DNA from 2 places in the Streptomyces sp. CNS606 genome. Region 1 is predicted to be linked to the other one. Evidence: riboswitches for the same ligand, from Rfam matches in the RefSeq annotation. Region 1 holds a riboswitch; the other holds the start of a gene.
The links. Region 1 has a riboswitch for glycine ahead of gcvP (aminomethyl-transferring glycine dehydrogenase). Riboswitches for the same ligand answer to the same signal wherever they lie in the genome.
Positions count from the first base shown of each region.

Region 2: it holds a riboswitch for glycine, as region 1 does, so the genes downstream of both, gcvT (glycine cleavage system aminomethyltransferase GcvT) here and gcvP (aminomethyl-transferring glycine dehydrogenase) in region 1, are expected to answer to the same signal.

Region 1 covers NZ_AUFD01000023.1:77,208-86,594, forward strand. Annotated here, with positions in the region: gene K304_RS0117180 (hypothetical protein) at 63-662, shown strand; gene K304_RS0117185 (DUF5999 family protein) at 845-1,051, shown strand; gene gcvP (aminomethyl-transferring glycine dehydrogenase) at 1,129-4,014, opposite strand; glycine riboswitch at 4,204-4,301, opposite strand; gene K304_RS0117195 (PRC-barrel domain-containing protein) at 4,432-4,812, shown strand; gene K304_RS0117200 (DNA polymerase IV) at 4,725-6,254, opposite strand; gene K304_RS0117205 (MerR family transcriptional regulator) at 6,373-6,966, opposite strand; gene K304_RS0117210 (bifunctional nuclease family protein) at 7,180-7,653, opposite strand; gene ftsR (transcriptional regulator FtsR) at 7,724-8,488, opposite strand; gene K304_RS32215 (FHA domain-containing protein) at 8,521-9,312, opposite strand.
Region 2 covers NZ_KE384522.1:30,920-40,306, reverse strand. Annotated here, with positions in the region: gene K304_RS0124885 (hypothetical protein) at 1-329, opposite strand, end outside; gene K304_RS0124880 (hypothetical protein) at 388-1,299, opposite strand; gene K304_RS0124875 (helix-turn-helix domain-containing protein) at 1,458-2,285, shown strand; gene K304_RS0124870 (hypothetical protein) at 2,387-3,433, shown strand; gene K304_RS34255 (hypothetical protein) at 3,451-3,582, opposite strand; gene K304_RS0124860 (L-serine ammonia-lyase) at 3,850-5,232, opposite strand; gene glyA (serine hydroxymethyltransferase) at 5,307-6,581, opposite strand; gene gcvH (glycine cleavage system protein GcvH) at 6,643-7,023, opposite strand; gene gcvT (glycine cleavage system aminomethyltransferase GcvT) at 7,112-8,254, opposite strand; glycine riboswitch at 8,399-8,510, opposite strand; gene K304_RS31160 (AAA family ATPase) at 8,880-9,387, shown strand, end outside.

The DNA.
Region 1 (9,387 bases):
ACAGCGCCGTCCGCGCCCCGCCCCCGCTCCCGTGTGCCTGTCGAGGTGAGAGGCGACCCATCATGCCCCTGCGTTTTGCCCCTGCTCCGGCGACCGCCCGGCAGAGTGTCCTGTCGGCCCTCGAATCCGGCGCCGGGCCGGTCCCGGCCCGGCTGCGTCCCGAACTCGCTCTGCCGGTGCACGAGATCACCGGTGTGAGCCGGCAGGGGCCACCGCGCACCGGGCTGACCGGCTGGCGCTTCCTGCTGGCACCGGTGCCGGCGGCGCCCGCATCGGACGGGAGGCCGGCGGCGCCCGGGCCGGCATCCCCTTCGCCGGTGAGCGCGGCGGAGACCATGCCGACGGCGGACGGCTGGGCGTTCGCCCACTTCCGCGGCGGCCCGTACGTGTCCGCCACCCTGCGCGCGCTCGGCCAGGCCGAAGGACTGCCGCTGCCGTACCAGCCGCGGCTGCTGTCGGTGCCGGAGCTGTACATGCTGACCCTCTGGCTGCACTCCGTCGCGGACGCCGACCCCGCCGCACACTCTCCCGACGCCGCCGACCTGGTGATCCCGCTGGCCCCGGCGCCGCCCGGCATCGCCTCCCACCAGCCGCAGCGGGTCGACACCCTGCTACCGCTGCTGACACACCGCCTGCGCTCCGTGCCGCTGATCGGCGCCTGAAACCACCCGTCCGGGTGAAACGTCCCTCCCTACGAGGAGTGCTGCCGCGAAACGCCTGCGGGCCCTTCGCCCGCAGGGGGACACTGGGACAGACCTTGAGGGAACGGGGAACGGCCATGGACGCCACACCGAGCCGCAGGACGATCAGGACCGTCGAGACCACACAACGGAAGACGCCGACGATGTGCCAGCACCAGCCACCCTGCCCGACCGCGGAATCCGCCGACCGGGAGGCCGCCCATCTCGTGGCGCACCACCCGGAGCAGGGCTGGAGCCTGCTCTGCAACGGTGTCCTCGTCTTCGAGGACACCGGGGAACTGCTCCCGGACGGCCGGGTCATCGCCCCGCACCGCCCCCTGGACGCGCTGCGCGTCGCGCAGGCGGCGTGAACCGGGATGCAGCGACGGGGACGGGCCCGGGCCGGCGGTGACGCCGGCCCGGGCCCGTCGTGGGCCGGGGGACGGCCTCAGCCGTCGTACTCCTCGACCGGCGGGCAGGAGCACACCAGGTTGCGGTCGCCGAACGCACCGTCGATGCGGCGCACCGGCGGCCAGTACTTGTCCGCCGCCTGCACCCCGGCCGGGAAGGCCGCCTCGGCGCGGGTGTACGGGAAGTCCCAGCCGCCGCTGAGCTGGGCCGCCGTGTGCGGGGCGTTGCGCAGCGGGCTGTTCTCGGCGCTCCACTCGCCGGAGGAGACCTTGTCGACCTCGGCGCGGATGGCGATCATCGCCTCGCAGAAGCGGTCGACCTCGGCGAGGTCCTCGCTCTCGGTGGGCTCGATCATCAGCGTGCCGGCGACCGGGAACGACATCGTCGGGGCGTGGAAGCCGTAGTCGATCAGCCGCTTGGCGACGTCGTCGATGCTGACGCCGGTCGCCTTGGTCAGCGGCCGCACGTCGATGATGCACTCGTGCGCGACCAGGCCGTGCGGGCCGGTGTAGAGGACCGGGAAATGCGGCTCCAGGCGCTTGGCGATGTAGTTGGCGCTCAGCACGGCGACCTGGGTCGCGCGCCGCAGTCCCTCGCCGCCCATCAGCCGCATGTAGGCCCACGAGATCGGCAGGATGCCGGCCGAGCCCCACGGAGCGCCGGAGATCGGTCCGATACCGGTTTCCGGGCCCGCCAGCGGCTGGAGCGGGTGGTTGGGCAGGTACGGGGCCAGGTGGGCGCGGACGCCGACCGGGCCGACGCCGGGGCCGCCGCCGCCGTGCGGGATGCAGAACGTCTTGTGCAGGTTGAGGTGCGAGACGTCGGCGCCGAAGCGGCCCGGGCGGGCGAGTCCGAGGAGCGCGTTGAGGTTGGCGCCGTCGACGTACACCTGGCCTCCCGCGTCGTGCACGGCGGCGCAGACCTCGGAGATGTTCTCCTCGAAGACGCCGTGCGTGGATGGGTAGGTGACCATGAGGACGGCCAGCCGGTCGCCGTGCTGCGCGATCTTCTCGCGCAGGTCCTCCATGGTGATGTCACCCTCTTCGCCGGTCTTGACGATGACGACCTTCATGCCGGCCATCACGGCGCTGGCGGCGTTGGTGCCGTGTGCGGAGGACGGGATGAGGCAGACGTCGCGCTGGTCGTCGCCGTTGGCGCGGTGGTAGGCGCGGACGGCGAGGAGACCGGCGAGTTCGCCCTGGGAGCCGGCGTTGGGCTGGATGGAGACCTTGTCGTAGCCCGTGACCTCGGCGAGGCGCTCCTCGAGCTCGCGGATCAGGGTGAGGTAGCCCTCGGCCTGGTCGGCGGGCGCGAAGGGATGCAGCCCGCCGAACTCGGGCCAGGTGACGGCCTCCATCTCGGTGGTGGCGTTCAGCTTCATGGTGCACGAGCCCAGCGGGATCATGCCGCGGTCCAGCGCGTAGTCGCGGTCGGCGAGGCGGCGCAGGTAGCGCAGCAGGGACGTCTCCGAGCGGTACTCGTGGAAGACCGGGTGCGTCAGGTACTCGTCGGTGCGCAGCAGGTCCCCGGGGAGGGCGTCCGCGACGGCGCCGTCGAGCTCCTCGACGTCGGCCTGCACGCCGAACGCATGCCACACAGCGGTGAGCTGCTCACGGGTGGTGGTCTCGTCGCACGCCATGCCGACGTGGTCGGCGTCGACGTGGCGGAGGTTCACCCCGGCCTCGCGGGCCCGCTCGACGATCTCGGCGGCGCGGCCGGGCACCCGGGCGGTGACGGTGTCGAAGAACGCGCCGGTCGTCACCTCGACGCCGCCGTCGCTCAGGCCGCGGGCGAGCAGGGTCGCGTAGCGGTGGGTGCGGCGGGCGATCGCGGCAAGTCCGTCGGGACCGTGGTGGACGGCGTACATGCCGGCCATGACGGCGAGCAGCACCTGCGCGGTGCAGATGTTACTGGTGGCCTTCTCGCGGCGGATGTGCTGTTCGCGGGTCTGGAGGGCGAGGCGGTATGCCTGGGTGCCGTCGGCGTCCCTGGAGACGCCGACCAGACGGCCGGGCAGGCTGCGGGCGAACGTGTCGCGGACGGCCATGTAGCCGGCGTGCGGGCCACCGAAGCCCATGGGCACGCCGAAGCGCTGGCTGGAGCCGACGGCGATGTCCGCGCCCAGGTCGCCCGGCGAGGTCAGCAGGGTGAGGGCGAGCAGGTCGGCGGCGACGGTGACGATCGCGCCGAGGCCGTGCGCCTGCTCGATGACGGAACGGTGGTCCCGCACGGCGCCGGAGGCGCCCGGGTACTGGAGCAGCAGGCCGAAGACGCCGCGCTCGGCGATCTCGGCGGGGATGCCGTCGGTCAGGTCGGCGACGACGACCTCGACGCCGGTGGGTTCGGCGCGGGTCCGGAGCACGGCGACGGTCTGCGGCAGGCAGTCCGCGTCGACGAGGAAGACGCCCTTCTTGACCTTGCCCACGCGTCGCGCGAGCGCCATGGCCTCGGCGGCGGCGGTGGGCTCGTCCAGCAGCGACGCACCGGAGGTGGGCAGACCGGTGAGGTCGGCGACGACGGTCTGGAAGTTCAGCAGCGCCTCGAGGCGGCCCTGGGAGATCTCCGGCTGGTAGGGCGTGTAGGCGGTGTACCAGGCCGGGTTCTCCATCACGTTGCGGAGCACCACGGGCGGGGTGAACGTGCCGTAGTAGCCCAGCCCGATCATCGAGGACAGCACGCTGTTGCGCCGCGCCAGGTCGCGCAGCTCGGCCAGGACCTCGGCCTCGGTGCGCCCCTCGGGGAGCTGGAGCCGGTCGGTGCTCTTGATGACGTCGGGCACCGCGGCGGCGGTGAGCTCGTCGAGCGAGGCGTATCCGAGATGCGCGAGCATCTTGGCCTGCGCGCCGTGGTCGGGTCCGACGTGGCGCTGTTCGAAGGGCGTGCCGCGCTCGAGCTCGGCGAGGGAGATGCGGGTGTCGGTCATCTGCGGGGGCCTCCTGGTCGTGAGCGACCTGCGAGGGGCACCACGGCCGGTGCCCGGACGGCCTCCCCCTCTGTCATCGCAACCTGAGAGCTTCACCCGGCGGGGCCTTGCGGGGCAGCCGGGCTTTCACCGTCGGTGAGGGGGAGCCCCAGGCACGGGTCCGTGGCCCACCCTGCTTTCCAGAGTGACCTCGTCCGCACGGTACGTGAGCCTGAGAGATTCCGGGGAGGAGTTGCTCCTTCGGCGCCTCCGGCGCTGCCGCCGGAGAGCTCTCCCGCACGGGGTCGACAGCCTTCGCCCCGAGCGTACCAGCGAGGGGCCGGAAGGGAACGGGCGCGGCTCTCGAGTGGCCGTCGCGGGCGAAGTGGCCAATCGTTGGGAGGGGGCCCGTGCAGTGTGCGAGCAGCTGGAGGCAGCGTGCAGACGGACATCGACCCGCGGAGCCTGATAGGCCGCAGAGCGTTCGACCGCGACGGACTCAAGATCGGCACCGTGGACGAGGTCTACCTGGACGACGCGACCGGGGAACCCGAGTGGGCGGCGGTGCGCACGGGTCTGTTCAGCCGGGACGCGTTCGTGCCGCTGGAGCCGAGCCTGCTGGACGGCGAAGTGCTGCGGGTGCCCTTCGAGCGGGCTCTGATCAAGGACGCGCCGGACTTCGGTGTGGGCCGCCACCTGTCGCCAGAGCAGGAACTCCAGCTCTACCACCACTACGGCCTGGACGTGCCTTCCGCTCCCGGCCCGCCGGCCGTGCCGCCGGACCGGGACTTCGGCCGGATCGCCGGTTCCGAGGGCTGACCGGCCCCGGAGAGCCGCGCCTCCTGCGGCGGCCCTCCCCCGGAGGCGGAGCGGCCCTCGGACGGCGGGCCGGGCACGAGCATGGGCGGGTCGGTCGCGGTCAGCTCCGGGTCGTCGACGGGGAAGGTGCGGACGGGTCCGGGCGGCGAGCCGGGCTGTTCGAAGCGGACGGTGACCCGGCCGACGCCGCTGCCCTGCACCCAGCCGGGGCCGTGGGCCGGGTGGTGGACGTCGAGGCCCGGCAGCCACCGGCGCGACCGCTCCCCGGACGGCTGGGGCGCTCCGCCGTCCGCCGCGCCGCCGGGGCGGGCCGGGGCGCCGTGGGCACCGCCCGGGTCCGGCACGTCACCGCCCTCCGCCTCGGCGGAGGCGGCGGCCTGGGCGAACAGGTCCTCCTGGGTGTAGTCGGCGAGGCCGCTGACCCCCACACCGAGGAGGCGCACCCCGGCCGTGGTGTCGATGCCGTCGAGCAGTCTGGCCGCGGCGGCGCGGACGACGGCGGGGTCGTCGGTCGGTCCGCGCAGCGTCTCGGAGCGGGTGAGGGTGGAGAAGTCGTAGCTGCGCACCTTCACGACCACGGTGCGGCCGGAGCGGCCGGCCTCCCGCAGCCGGTGCACGCAGCGGCCGGCGAGGCGCGCCACCTCGGTCTGCACGCGCGTGCGGTCGGTGAGGTCGACGTCGTAGGTGTCCTCGACCGACACCGATTTCGCGTCCCGCTCGGCGACGACGGGCCGGTCGTCCAGGCCGAGAGCCATGGCGTACAGCGCGCTGCCGTGGGCCCGCCCGAGCAGCCGCAGCAGTTCGTCCTCCCCCGCCTCCGCGGTGTCGCCGACGGTGGCGATGCCGGCACGGCGCAGCAGCTCGGCGGTGGCGGGCCCGACCCCGGGGAGAGTGCGCACGGGCAGCGGCGCCAGCAGTGCGCGTTCGGTGCCGGGTTCCACGACGACCAGCCCGTCGGGCTTGGCGCGTTCGGAGGCGATCTTGGCGAGGAGTTTGGAGCCCGCCAGCCCCACCGAACCGCTCAGCCCGGTCTCGGCCCGGATGTCGGCGCGAAGGCGGTGGGCGACGGCGGTGGCCGCCGCCGAGTCCGCTGCGGCCCCGCCCGCTTCGAGGTCGACGAAGGCCTCGTCCAGGCTGAGGGGCTCGACGAGCGGTGAGAGCGCGGACAGCCGTTCCATCACCCGGCCGCTGATCCGGCGGTAGAGCCCGAAGCGCGGAGTGAGGTAGGCGGCGTTGGGGCAGCGGCGGCGCGCCTGAGCCGTGGGCATGGCGGAATGGACGCCGAACCGGCGCGCCTCGTAGGAGGCGGTGGCCACGACCCCGCGGGGTCCGAGGCCGCCCACGATCACGGGCTTTCCGCGCAGACTGGGCTTCGCCGCCTGCTCCACGGCGGCGTAGAACGCGTCCATGTCGAGATGGAGGACCGTCGCTGCGCCTCTCACACCACCGATGCTGCCCTACGGCGCTGACAGCCGCCCGGACGGCCGTCCCGGGGAGGGACGCGGTGCCCGCAGGGCCGGACAGCGCCGCGGGCAGGGCTCTCTGCGTCGCCGCAGAAGTTCAGCCCGCACGGTCGCGGCGGCGCCGGGCCAGTTCGTCGGCCGGATGGTGCGCGGTGACGGTCTCGCCGGTGTCGACCCGTTCGGCGTGCAGCTGCGACAGGGCCCCCTGAACATCCCGCCACACCACGCCGACGGCGATGCCGAACACGCCCTGACCGGCCTGGAGCAGGTCGACGACGTCGTCGGGGGAAGCGCACTCGTAGACCGTGGCGCCGTCGCTCATGAGGGTGAGCCGGGCGAGGTCGGTGCGTCCGTGGGAGCGCAGGTGCTGCACGGCGGCACGGATGCTCTGCAGCGACACCCCGGTGTCGAGCAGACGCTTGACGATCTTGAGGACGACGACGTCGCGGAAGCTGTAGAGCCGCTGGGTGCCGGAGCCGTGGGCGGAGCGGATACCGGGTTCGACCAGGCCGGTGCGGGCCCAGTAGTCGAGCTGGCGGTAGGTGATGCCTGCGGCGGCGCAGGCCGTGGGACCCCGGTAGCCGAGGTTCTCCTCGCCGGAGGCGGTGGGAGCGGGTGCGGGGCCTGCCGGGGACGCGGTCCCCGCTCGGGAGGGTTCGCCCGCCGCCACGCCGTCGCCGGTGCTTCTCACGCCGACCTCCGTCCCTTCCCGTTCCGGGCCCCGGAAGATGCCCACTTGAAGGTAGGCAGTCGCTCCGGGTGCGTCAACGATCGCCACACTCGGCACGCCGAGTGATAATCACCCGAAGAGTGGTTTACCGGGCTTCAGAGCGGGGACGGACGCCGGTTGGGCGCACGGCGGCGTCACGGGACGGGACGGGACGGGCCGCCGGGGTCCCGCCGGTCATTGACTGCTGGTGCCGAAGTCCTCGGGGGAGATCTGGTCGAGGAACTCGCGGAACTTCTCGACCTCGTCCTCCTGCTCGTCCGGGATGGCGATGCCGGCGTCGTCCAGCACGCCGTCGCTGCCGTAGATCGGGGTCCCGGTGCGCAGGGCCAGCGCGATGGCGTCGGAGGGCCGGGCGCTGACCTCGACGCCGCTGGCGAAGACCAGCTCGGCGTAGAAGACGCCTTCCCGCAGGTCGGTGATGCGCACGGCGGTCAGTTCCTGTCCCACTGCCTCCAGCACGTCCTTGAACAGGTCGTGTGTCAGGGGACGGGCCGGCGTCATGCCCTGCTGGGCGAACGCGATGGCGGTCGCCTCTCCCGGACCGATCCAGATGGGGAGGTACCGGTCGCCCCCCACTTCCCGCAGGAGAACGATCGGCTGGTTGGAGGGCATTTCGACCCGGACACCCACGACGTCGAGCTCGTTCACACAGCAACCCTAGGACGTGCCCGGCCTGTTTGGATAGTCGGGCACGCTTTCGGCGTGGGCGTCGGCGTGCTCAGCGGGCCCGGCTCTCGCCGTGTGGAGCGGGCTCCAGGGCGGCACGCAGGAAGGCGTCGTGCAGGCGGGCGGTGAGGTGGGCCAGGTCCCGTGCGGTGGCCTCGGCGTCCTCCCGGACCCGTGGGTCGCGGTTGGCCCGCAGCGGGGCGACGACCTGTTGCACGAGGGCCGCGGAACGGTCGGCGGCCGCCTTGACGGCCCTCAGGTGCCGCGGCTCGAGCCCGTGCCCGCCGAGCTCGGCGAGGGTACGGGCGAGGGCCACCTGTGCCACGTCGTAGTGACCGGCGGCGTCCGGACGGAGCAGTCCGTACTCCTCCCAGCGTGCGCACTGCGCCTCGTCGGCCCCGGTCGCGGCGAGCAGGCGCGCCCGCCCGGTGCGTACCCGCCGGTCGCGGGGATGCCCGTCGGCGGGAGCGGGGTGGGCTGCGGCGTCCAGGCCGTCACCCGGCTCGCCGAGGCGTTCCCGGATGGCGTGCAGCGGCAGGCAGTGGTCGCGCTGGAGGCCGAGGACGTGGCGGAGCCGCCGGACGTCGGCGTCGCGGAAGCGGCGCTGCCCTCCGGCTCCACGCTCCGGGCGGACGAGGCCCTCCGCCTCCAGGAAGCGGATCCTGGACACGGTGACCTCGGGGAAGTCCTTCCGCAGCGCCGCGAGCACGGTGCCGATGCTCTGCGGTCGCTCCTCCGGGGCGGCCGCTGCGCCCCGGAGCGACGGCTCCCGGGTGGCGGTGCCCCCGAGGGCACCGCCGGTGGGTGTGTGCGGCATGGAGCCTCCCGCGGGTCGATACCCCCGGGTGGTCAGGCGCTGCGCGGGCTGGCGAAGAACACCAGCCGGTACTTGCCGATCTGCACCTCGTCGCCGTTGGCGAGCGGGATGCCGGTCTCGATCCGCTCCCGGTTGACGTAGGTGCCGTTCAGGCTGCCGACGTCGGAGACGGTGAACACCCCGTCCGGGCCGCGACGGAACTCCACGTGACGCCGCGAAACCGTGACGTCGTCGAGGAAGATGTCGCTCTCCGGGTGGCGGCCGGCGGTGGTGAGCTCGCCGTCGAGCAGGAAGCGGCTGCCGGAGTTGGGCCCGCGCCGCACCACGAGCAGGGCCGAGCCCAGCGGCAGCGCGTCCACGGCGGCCTGCGCCTCGGGGGGCAGCGGCGCCACGTGCTGGCCCGTCGCCTCGGAGTCGTAGGCCTCGAGTCCGGAGATGGAGATGGTCGAGGTCGTCTCCGAGGGGGCCTCGGGCGGGGGCACGCTGCCCCGCAGCGGTGCACCGCACTGCGAGCAGAAGCGGCTCTCCTCCGCAGCGCGCGTACCGCACCTCGAACAGACCGGCAAGGCAGATCCTCCACCCGTTGGTGAGGTTGATGGATCTGTGGAACCTATGCGCGCCGCGGCTCCGGGGTCAACAGAAACTCCGCCCGCGGCGGGAGAAGTACCGCCGGTCGGCCCATTCACCTCGTCACGGAACATGGGACGCTCGTGACCGGCCGTCTCGGCGGGCGCACCGTCGCCGCCGTGCCGCGGGGCGCGGTGGCGGCCGTCGCCACTGCCGTCCTTGCGGCTCTTGCCGAACAACCTGGAAAGAAAACTCACGGGCGATTCCCCTCGCACGAAACAGACCCGCCCGTGGGGCAGGACAGATCCTCGATGCTCTGATTGGCCATTGCG
Region 2 (9,387 bases), on a different contig from region 1:
GGCACGAGTCCGCCGTCGGCGTGGTCGGCGCGCTCCATCCGGGCCAGCAGCTCGACCCGGCGCCGCAGCGCGTGGTCCAGGTCCGGGCGCAGCAGCGCCGGCAGCCCCTCCTCCCGCTCGCCCGTGCGGGGCCGGGCATCGGGGCCCGCGTCCGAGCCCCTGCCCGCGTCGGTGTCGGTGTCGGTGTCGGTGCGGTACCACCACCGGCCGTCCCGGCCGCGGGCGAGCTGGCCACGCGGCGCCGCGGGCCGCGGCGAGCGGAGCGGGCGGTAGACGGTGAGCGCCTCGGCGTCGGGCGGACGCCGGACGCTTCGGGGGAGCAAGGGCATGGGACGGCCTTCCTCACAGGTGGGCGTGTGACGGTCGGTGCGGGCGGGCGGCTGCTTCTCAGCCCGTCGGAGCGCTGGTCGGCTGACGGGGGATGAAGAGGGAGCCGGGCGCGGGTGCGGCCGCCGGCGGCCGCGCGGCCCGCCGCGCCAGCAGCGCCGTCTGCGTGGTCGCGAGCACCAGCACCTCGAGCAGGTGGTCCGGCCAGGGCCCGGCCTCACGGCCCCGGACGCCCGCCAGCACCGCGAACGGCCCCCGGTCGCCGACCGCGGCGAGCAGCACGTGATCCCCGCCCGCCGTACGCACGGCGGCACCGGACGGGCCGGTGCCGTGCGCACGGGCCTCCAGCAGCGCCTCCTCGCACCCGTCGCCGGCCAGCAGCCGCCAGCCCGTGCTCGACGGCTCGGCGAGGTAGACACCGGCGTCCGTGGACTCCCCGAGGTGCGCCAGCAGGCCGTCCGGCCCGTCTCCCGCGCGGTACAGGCCGTCCACGCAGCGCATCAGGGCGGCCAGCCGCAGGGCGTGGGCGGCGGCCGCGTGGTGACGGGCCGCCCGTACCGCCGCGACGACCTGCCAGGCCGGCGCCGGGCGTACCGGGACGAGCAGCGGCAGCCCGGCCGCGGACGTGGCCTCGCCGAGCGCCGACACCGTGCCCGGGTCCGGCGGCTCGTGCCCCGGCCCGGCCAGCACCACCGCTCCGGCCCGCTGCCGGGTGAGGATCCGCGCCACGTCGCCCACCCGGGCACCGGCACGGCACGCGTCGGGCGGAAGAACGGCGAGCGCCCCGGGCCGCAGGTCACGAGGGGAGGAGCCGTCGGCCCCGCACACCTCCGCCTGCTCCACGGTGTACCGGCCGTGCTCCTCGGCCCGCCCCGGCACCGGGTAGAGGTACGTCAACAGCGGGTTCCCGCCGTCCGTCAGGTCGCGAAGGGTCAGCACGTCCGGCCTCCCGGGCAGGTCGAGGACGGGCATCGCGCTCCCGGCCGACTTTCACGAAACGGCCGTGCCCACGATGCGGCGCCGGGCGGGACGGCCCGACTGTCACGAGCGTGTCAAGCCCACCTGCGGCTTTCCCAGAGCGACTTTTTCCCCGTGAATAATGTCAGGGAAAGGCCGAGAAGGGACGGAACATGAAACGTGCAGGTCAGCCCGAGAAACTGCAGAACCTTCTCCGCGCCGCGCGCGCCCGCGTGTCACCCGAACAGGTGGGGCTCACCGCCCCCGCGGACCCCCGCGGACGGCACGCCGAGGGCCTCACCCAGAACGACATGGACACCCTGCTCGCCGCCCGCCCCGACACGTACGCCCGGCTGGAACGCGGAAAGATCCAGCGCCCCTCCCGCGAACTCCTCGAAGGCGTCGGCCGCGCCCTGGAACTCACCGCGACCGAATGGCGGGAACTGTGGGCCTACGCGCTCGGCCAGGAGCCGCCGGACGTCCTCGACCCGCACGCGGACACCCACATCCCCCAGGTGTGGCACCGCATCTGCGGCGAACTGGCCAGCATGGCCTACATCATCAGCGGCGACTGGACCCTGCTCGGCCACAACCCCGCGTTCACCGAACTCTTCCCCGGCGCACGGCCGCCGAGCAACGTCCTCCGCTGGATGCTGCTCGACGACGAGGCACGCGGACGCACCCTGGTCGACTGGGAGACCGCGTGGGCCCCGGCCGTCATGTCGCAACTCCGCATCGCGCACGCCGCCCGCCCCTACCAGCACACGCTCACCCGCATCGTGCACGAGGTGATGGACGACCCGGTCGCCGGCCCGCTCTACCGGCGCGACCCCCGCGCCGAGATGCACCCCGACGGCGACGTACGTCCCCTCCACCACCCTCGCCTCGGCCCCGGCCACGCCCACATCGGCGCCGCCAACCTGATCGCCGCCGCGGGCGCCCGCTTCATGGTCGTCCACTTCACCCCCGGCCCCGCCGCCCCCGTTCCGGCCCCTTCCTGAGCCCAGGGCGGTGTTCCCCTCGGCCCCGGTTCTCCCTACGCTCGAACCGGAGTGCCGGTACATTCGCTTCGCCCGCCACGGGCTCCGAAGCTGGGGGGAACATGACGGTCGCGTACTCGGCCCGGCCCGAGGTCGCCGTACCCGCGCACGAGGTGACCACGGACCAGATCCTCGCCGACATCACGGCGAGACACCCCGGGCACCCCAAGCTCGCGGCCATCCGGCGCGTGATATCCCGCCTCGGCGTCGAACGCCGTCGGTTCATGCGCCCGCTGCCCGAGGTCACCGGCACGACCGAGATCGCCGCACGCAACCGGCAGGCCTACGAGGACGCCCGGGACCACGCCGTGCCGGCCGTCTCCCGCCTGCTGGACCGCACCGGCACCGACCCCTCCCGCGTGGACGCCGTCGTCACCAGCCACACCACCTCCTGGACCTCCCCCGGTCTCGACGTGGCGCTCTGCAACGCGTTCGGACTCCGCCCCGACGCCGCCCGCGTCCCCATGGGCAGCCTCGGCTGCGTCGGCGGCGCGCACGCCCTCGCCCGCGCCGCGGACCTCCTGCGCACCGGCCGCGCCGAAACGGTCCTGGTGGTCGTCGCCGAGACGCTGAGCACCGTCTACCAGCACGCCGACACCACGCTCGAAGCCATGATCTACAAGGCGCTGTTCGGCGACTCCGCCGCCGCCACCCTCGTCACCCGCGCACCGGCCGGCCCGGGCTTCGCCGTCACCGACCACACCGAGATCCTGCTGCCCCACAGCACCGACCGCTACCGCGGCCGACTCGACGCCGGCGGCCTCCACTTCGACTCCACCGGCGCCGCGCTCACCGCCACCGGCGACGTCCTGCCCCACCTGCGGCCCTGGCTCGACACCCACCCCGCCTCCGCGTGGGCCGTCGTCCACCCCGGCGGACCGCGCATCCTCACCGACACGGCCGCAGCCCTCGGCCTCGACGCCGAACGCGACCTCCGCCACTCCTGGCACAGCCTCCGTGAACGCGGCAACCTCGGCGGCGCCGCCGTCCTCGACGTCCTCGCCCGACACCACGACGACCCGCCCCCGCCCGGCGCCCCCGGCCTCCTCCTCGCCTACGGCCCCGGCTTCACCGCCACCGCCCTCACCGGCCACTGGCACACGCCCTGACGCCCCATGATGCTGACTCAGCGCTCGAGCCGGCTCGGAAAGGGGAAGTAGCCCTCCAGGAAGCCCCCGATCCTCGCAGCAACGGCCTCCTGCTGCTCCGGAGGCGTGTGCACGTCGTTCAGCCGGCGCGGTGTCTGCCCGCCCGTCACGATGTAGACGTTGCATACGAAGGGCGGGTACTTCTCCAGGGAGCGCGCAGGGGGTACTTCAGCTCGTCGTGATCCGTGTACCGCGAAGCGCCGGTCTCGCGGGCGGGTACGCCGGACCCATCTCCGGTGGGGTACTTCTCCCGCTTGGCGCGGGGCTCCGGATCGGCTCCGTCCACGGAAGGCGGAGAAGGCCGTGGCCGGTCGGACTGCGGCCCGGGAGGAACCGCAGCCCGGCGAGAGCGGCTGCGGTCCCCGCGACCCAAGCCCTCAGCACTCGATGACGTTGACGGCGAGGCCGCCGCGGGCGGTCTCCTTGTACTTGACCTTCATGTCGGCGCCGGTGTCCTTCATCGTCTTGATGGCCTTGTCCAGCGAGACGTGGTGGCGGCCGTCGCCCCGCAGGGACATGCGCGCGGCGGTGACGGCCTTGACCGACGCCATGCCGTTGCGCTCGATGCAGGGGATCTGGACGAGGCCGCCGACCGGGTCGCAGGTGAGGCCGAGGTTGTGCTCGATGCCGATCTCGGCGGCGTTCTCGACCTGTTCGGGGGAGCCGCCGAGGATTTCGGCGAGGCCGCCGGCGGCCATGGAGCAGGCCGAGCCGACCTCGCCCTGGCAGCCGACCTCGGCGCCGGAGATGGAGGCGTTCTCCTTGAAGAGCATGCCGATGGCGCCGGCCGCCAGCAGGAAGCGCACAACCGTTTCGTCATCGGTGCCGGGGACGAAGTTCATCGCGTAGTGCAGGACGGCCGGGATGATGCCGGCCGCGCCGTTCGTCGGGGCAGTGACGACGCGGCCGCCCGCGGCGTTCTCCTCGTTGACGGCCATGGCGTAGAGGGTGACCCACTCCATGGCGTGCGCTTCGGCGTTGCGCTCGGCGCGCAGCTGGCGCGCGGAGGTCGCGGCGCGGCGGCGGACCTTGAGGCCGCCGGGGAGGATGCCCTCCTGAGCGAGCCCGCGCGCGACGCACGCCTGCATCACGCGCCAGATCTCCAGCAGCCCTTCGCGGATCTCGGCCTCGGTGCGCCAGGCCTTCTCGTTCTCCAGCATCAGCGCGGAGATGGACAGGCCGGTCTCCTGCGTCAGGCGCAGCAGTTCGTCGCCGGTGCGGAACGGGTACCGCAGCTCGGTGTCGTCCAGCTTGATGCGGTCCTCGCCGACGGCGTCCTCGTCGACGACGAAGCCGCCGCCGACCGAGTAGTAGGTCTTCTCCAGCAGGGGGGCGCCGTCCTCGTCGTAGGCGCACAGCGTCATGCCGTTGGCGTGGTACGGGAGGGAGCGGCGGCGGTGGAGGATCAGTTCCTTCGACTCGTCGAACGCGATCTCGTGCGCGTCGCCTATCTCGGCGGCGAGGAGGCGGAGCCGGCCGTCGTGGCGGATGCGCTGCACCCAGGCGTCGGCCTGCTCGACGTCCACGGTGGCGGGGGAGTGGCCCTCCAGGCCGAGGAGTACGGCCTTGGGAGTGCCGTGGCCGTGGCCGGTCGCGCCGAGGGAGCCGAAGAGTTCCGCCCGCACGGAGGTGGTCTGTGCGAGGACGCCCTCGTTCTTGAGGCGGCGGGCGAACATGCGGGCCGCGCGCATCGGGCCGACCGTGTGCGAGCTGGAGGGGCCGATGCCGATGGAGAAGAGGTCGAAGACGGAGATGGCCATGGTGGGCGGACTCCCTTGTCCGTTGGGGGTGGACGGGCCCGCGCCGGGGTCGCCGGCGCGGGCCCGCCGTGGTGCTACTTGTTCAGACCCGGGTAGAGCGGGTGCTTCGCGGCCAGCGCGCTGACGCGGGCCTTCAGCGCCTGGGCCTTGCCGTCGTCGAAGCCGGGCTTGAGCGCCTCGGCGATGACGTCGGCGACCTCGCGGAAGTCGTCCGCCTGGAAGCCGCGGGTGGCCAGCGCCGGGGTGCCGATGCGCAGGCCGGAGGTGACCATCGGGGGGCGCGGGTCGTTCGGCACCGCGTTGCGGTTGACGGTGATGCCGACCTCGTGGAGGCGGTCCTCGGCCTGCTGGCCGTCCAGGTCGCTGTGCCGCAGGTCGACGAGGACCAGGTGCACGTCGGTGCCGCCGGAGAGCACGGACACGCCGGCGTCGACCGCGTCCTGCTGGAGCAGGCGCTCGGCGAGGATGCGGGCGCCGTCCAGGGTGCGCTGCTGGCGCTCCTTGAACTCCTCGCTCGCCGCGATCTTGAACGACACGGCCTTGGCCGCGATCACGTGCTCCAGCGGGCCGCCCTGCTGACCGGGGAACACCGCCGAGTTGATCTTCTTGGCGAAGTCCTTCTTGGACAGGATCACGCCGCCGCGCGGGCCGCCGAGCGTCTTGTGCGTGGTGGTGGTGACCACGTCGGCGTACGGCACGGGCGACGGGTGGAGCCCGGCGGCGACCAGGCCGGCGAAGTGCGCCATGTCGACCATCAGCAGCGCGCCGACCTCGTCGGCGATGCGGCGGAAGGCGGCGAAGTCGAGCTGCCGCGGGTACGCGGACCAGCCGGCGACGATCATCTGCGGCCGGTGCTCCTTGGCGAGCTGCTCGACCTCGTCCATGTCGACCTGGCTGGTCTTCTCGTCGACGTGGTAGGCGACCACGTTGTAGAGCTTGCCGGAGAAGTTGATCTTCATGCCGTGGGTCAGGTGACCGCCGTGGGCCAGGTCCAGGCCCATGATGGTGTCGCCCGGCTTGAGCAGCGCGAACATCGCCGCGGCGTTCGCGGAGGCGCCGGAGTGCGGCTGCACGTTGGCGGCCTCGGCGCCGAAGAGTTCCTTGATCCGGTCTCGGGCGAGCCGTTCGACGACGTCGACGTGCTCGCAGCCGCCGTAGTAGCGGCGGCCCGGGTAGCCCTCGGCGTACTTGTTGGTCAGCACGGAGCCCTGCGCCTCGAGCGCGGCGACCGGAGCGAAGTTCTCCGACGCGATCATCTCGAGGGTGGACTGCTGGCGGTGGAGTTCGGCGTCGACGGCGGCGGCGACGTCCGGGTCCACCTCGTGCAGGGAGCTGTTCAGAAGAGACATCTGGAGTCCTGGGTCCTTCCGGGGAAAGGGCGGTGCTCGGCGGGCGAGCCCGGTGCGGGCCTCAGCTGCCCGAGGTGAAGGAGGCGTACTCGTCGGCGGAGAGCAGGTCCTCCGGCTCGCCGTCGAGCTTCACCTTGAACAGCCAGCCGCCCTCGAAGGGAGCGGAGTTCACCAGCGACGGGTCGTCCACGACGTCCTGGTTGATCTCGGTGATCTCGCCGGTCACGGGGGCGTACAGGTCGCTGACCGACTTCGTCGACTCCAGCTCGCCGCAGGTTTCGCCCGCGGACACGGTGTCGCCGACCTCGGGGAGCTGCACGTACACGACGTCGCCGAGCGCATCGGCGGCGTGCGAGGTGATGCCGACCGTCGAGACGCCGTCCTCGGCGTCCGACAGCCACTCGTGCTCCTTGCTGTAACGCAGCTGCTGGGGGTTGCTCATGGTGCGATTCTCCTGGAAGGACGCTGTGTGCGGGCGGAAGGGTGCGGATGCTGAGACGGGGGCGGGGCCGCGGGCTGCGGCCCGGCGCTCACTTCTCGCGCTTGTAGAACGGCAGCGCGACGACGTCGTACGACTCGTGGCTGCCGCGGATGTCCACCGCGACGCCCTCGGTGCCGGGCTCGGCGTGCGCCGCGTCCACGTAGGCGATCGCGACGGGCTTGCCCAGAGTGGGGGAGGGCGCCCCGGAGGTGACCTCGCCGATCACCGTACCGTCGGCGGCGGAGACCACCGGGTACCCGGCGCGCGGCACCCGGCGGCCGGTCGCGACCAGGCCGACGAGCTTGCGCGGCGGCGCGGTCTCCGCCTGCTTCGCGGCGGCCTCCAGCGGCTCGCGGCCCACGAAGCGGCCCTCGTTCGTCGTCTTCTCGAACTTCACGATCCGGCCCATGCCGGCGTCGAACGGGGTGGTGGAGGTCGTCAGTTCGTTGCCGTACAGGGGCATGCCGGCCTCCAGACGGAGGGTGTCGCGGCAGCTCAGCCCGCACGGCACCAGGCCGGCGTCCTCGCCCGCGGCCGTCAGCGCCTGCCACACGGTCACGGCGTCGGCGGTGGAGACGAACAGCTCGAAGCCGTCCTCGCCGGTGTAACCGGTGCGTGCGATGAGCGCCTGCACCCCGGCCACGGTGCCGGGCAGCCCGGCGTAGTACTTCAGGCCGTCCAGGTCGGCGTCGGTGACCCGGCCGAGGATGCCCGCGGACGCGGGACCCTGCACGGCGATCAGCGCGTACGCGTCCCGGTCGTCGCGCACGGCCGCGTCGAAACCGGCCTGGCGGGCGACGAGCGCGTCCAGCACGGTCTGCGCGTTCGAGGCGTTGGCGACGACCATGAACTCCGCCTCGCCGGTGCGGTAGACGATCAGGTCGTCGAGGATGCCGCCGTTCTCGTCGCAGATGTGGGTGTAGCGGGCCCGGCCGGCCCTGAGCTTCGACAGGTACCCGACCAGCGCGTAGTCCAGCAGCTCACCGGCCTGCGGTCCGGTGACGGTGATCTCGCCCATGTGGGAGAGGTCGAACAGCCCGGCGCGGGTACGCACCGCCTGGTGCTCGTCACGCTCGCTGCCGTAGCGCAGCGGCATGTCCCAGCCCGCGAAGTCGGTCATGGTCGCACCGAGCTCGCGGTGCACGGCGTCGAGCGCGGTCGTGCGCGGCGGGGTACCGGATGTCGTGCTCATGTGGGGCTCCCAAGGCTGGTGACACGGATGTCCTCCCCATCTGTCATCGGAACCTGAGAGGTTCGCCACGAGCCCGGCAGGGCGGCGGCTTGCACCTTGGGTGGGGCTGCGGCGGCACGCCGCGGCCCGCTTTTCAGATCTGCCTCGTCCTGCGCGGTATCGGGGCCTGAGAGATTCAAGGGAGGATCTTGCTCCTTCGGCGTCCCGACCCGTGTGCCCAGCGGACCACGGGCGGGAACTCTCCCGCGCGGATTCAAGCGGCCGGTATGGAGTTCGGGGGCCATCATTGCACGCCCCCGCCCACGGCGACCCCTGCGGGCGCGGCCCGATTCCTCCGCGCCCGCCCGGCGCCGCGCCGCGACCGCGAGGGGTGGCCGCGCCGCCACGCCCCGCCACGGGACGGCGGGGTCCGGGGCGTGCGCGGGTGGACCGCGCACATGCGCCGCCGGTCACGGGGGACCGCTCGGTGGCCCACCTGCGAAAGCGATCCGCGGGCCGGTCCGTGTCCCGCAGGCCGGGCATGCCCGGGAATCTCCTTGCCGCTCGTTACCTATTCTTGACACTCTCTGGGGGTATGCCGCTCAAGAGCGCCGCGCGTCAGCGGCACCGGAAGGGGAGGCCGCGGGTGGAGAGTCTGCGCAGCGCATATGCGACGGCGGTGGGGGCCGGGGTCCCGGCGCCGGTGGTGCCCGCGGCCGCCGGCCGCGACCTCCGCGGCACGGCCGCGGCCGGCACGCTCCGCTTCCCGGCGGGCGACCTGGTCGTCGTGTCCGGTCTGCCCGGCAGCGGGAAGTCCACGCTGATCGCCCGCACCGTCGTCGGCACCGGGGCGGTGGCCCGCATCGACTCCCAGGACACCCGGGAGCGCTGGCAGCGGCGGCTGCCGCAGCGGCTGCCGTACGGGCTCTACCGGCCCTTCGCCCGCGCCGCGCACTACGCAGGATTGCGGCGTTCGCTGGCCTCCGGCGGCAGTGTGGTGGTGCACGACTGCGGCACGCAGAGCTGGGTGCGGCGCTGGCTGGCGGCCGACGCCCGGCGCCGTGGTCGCGGCCTGCACCTCGTGGTGCTCGACGTGCCGCCGCCCGTCGCGCTCGCCGGGCAGACCGAGCGCGGCCGCACGGTCTCGCGCTACG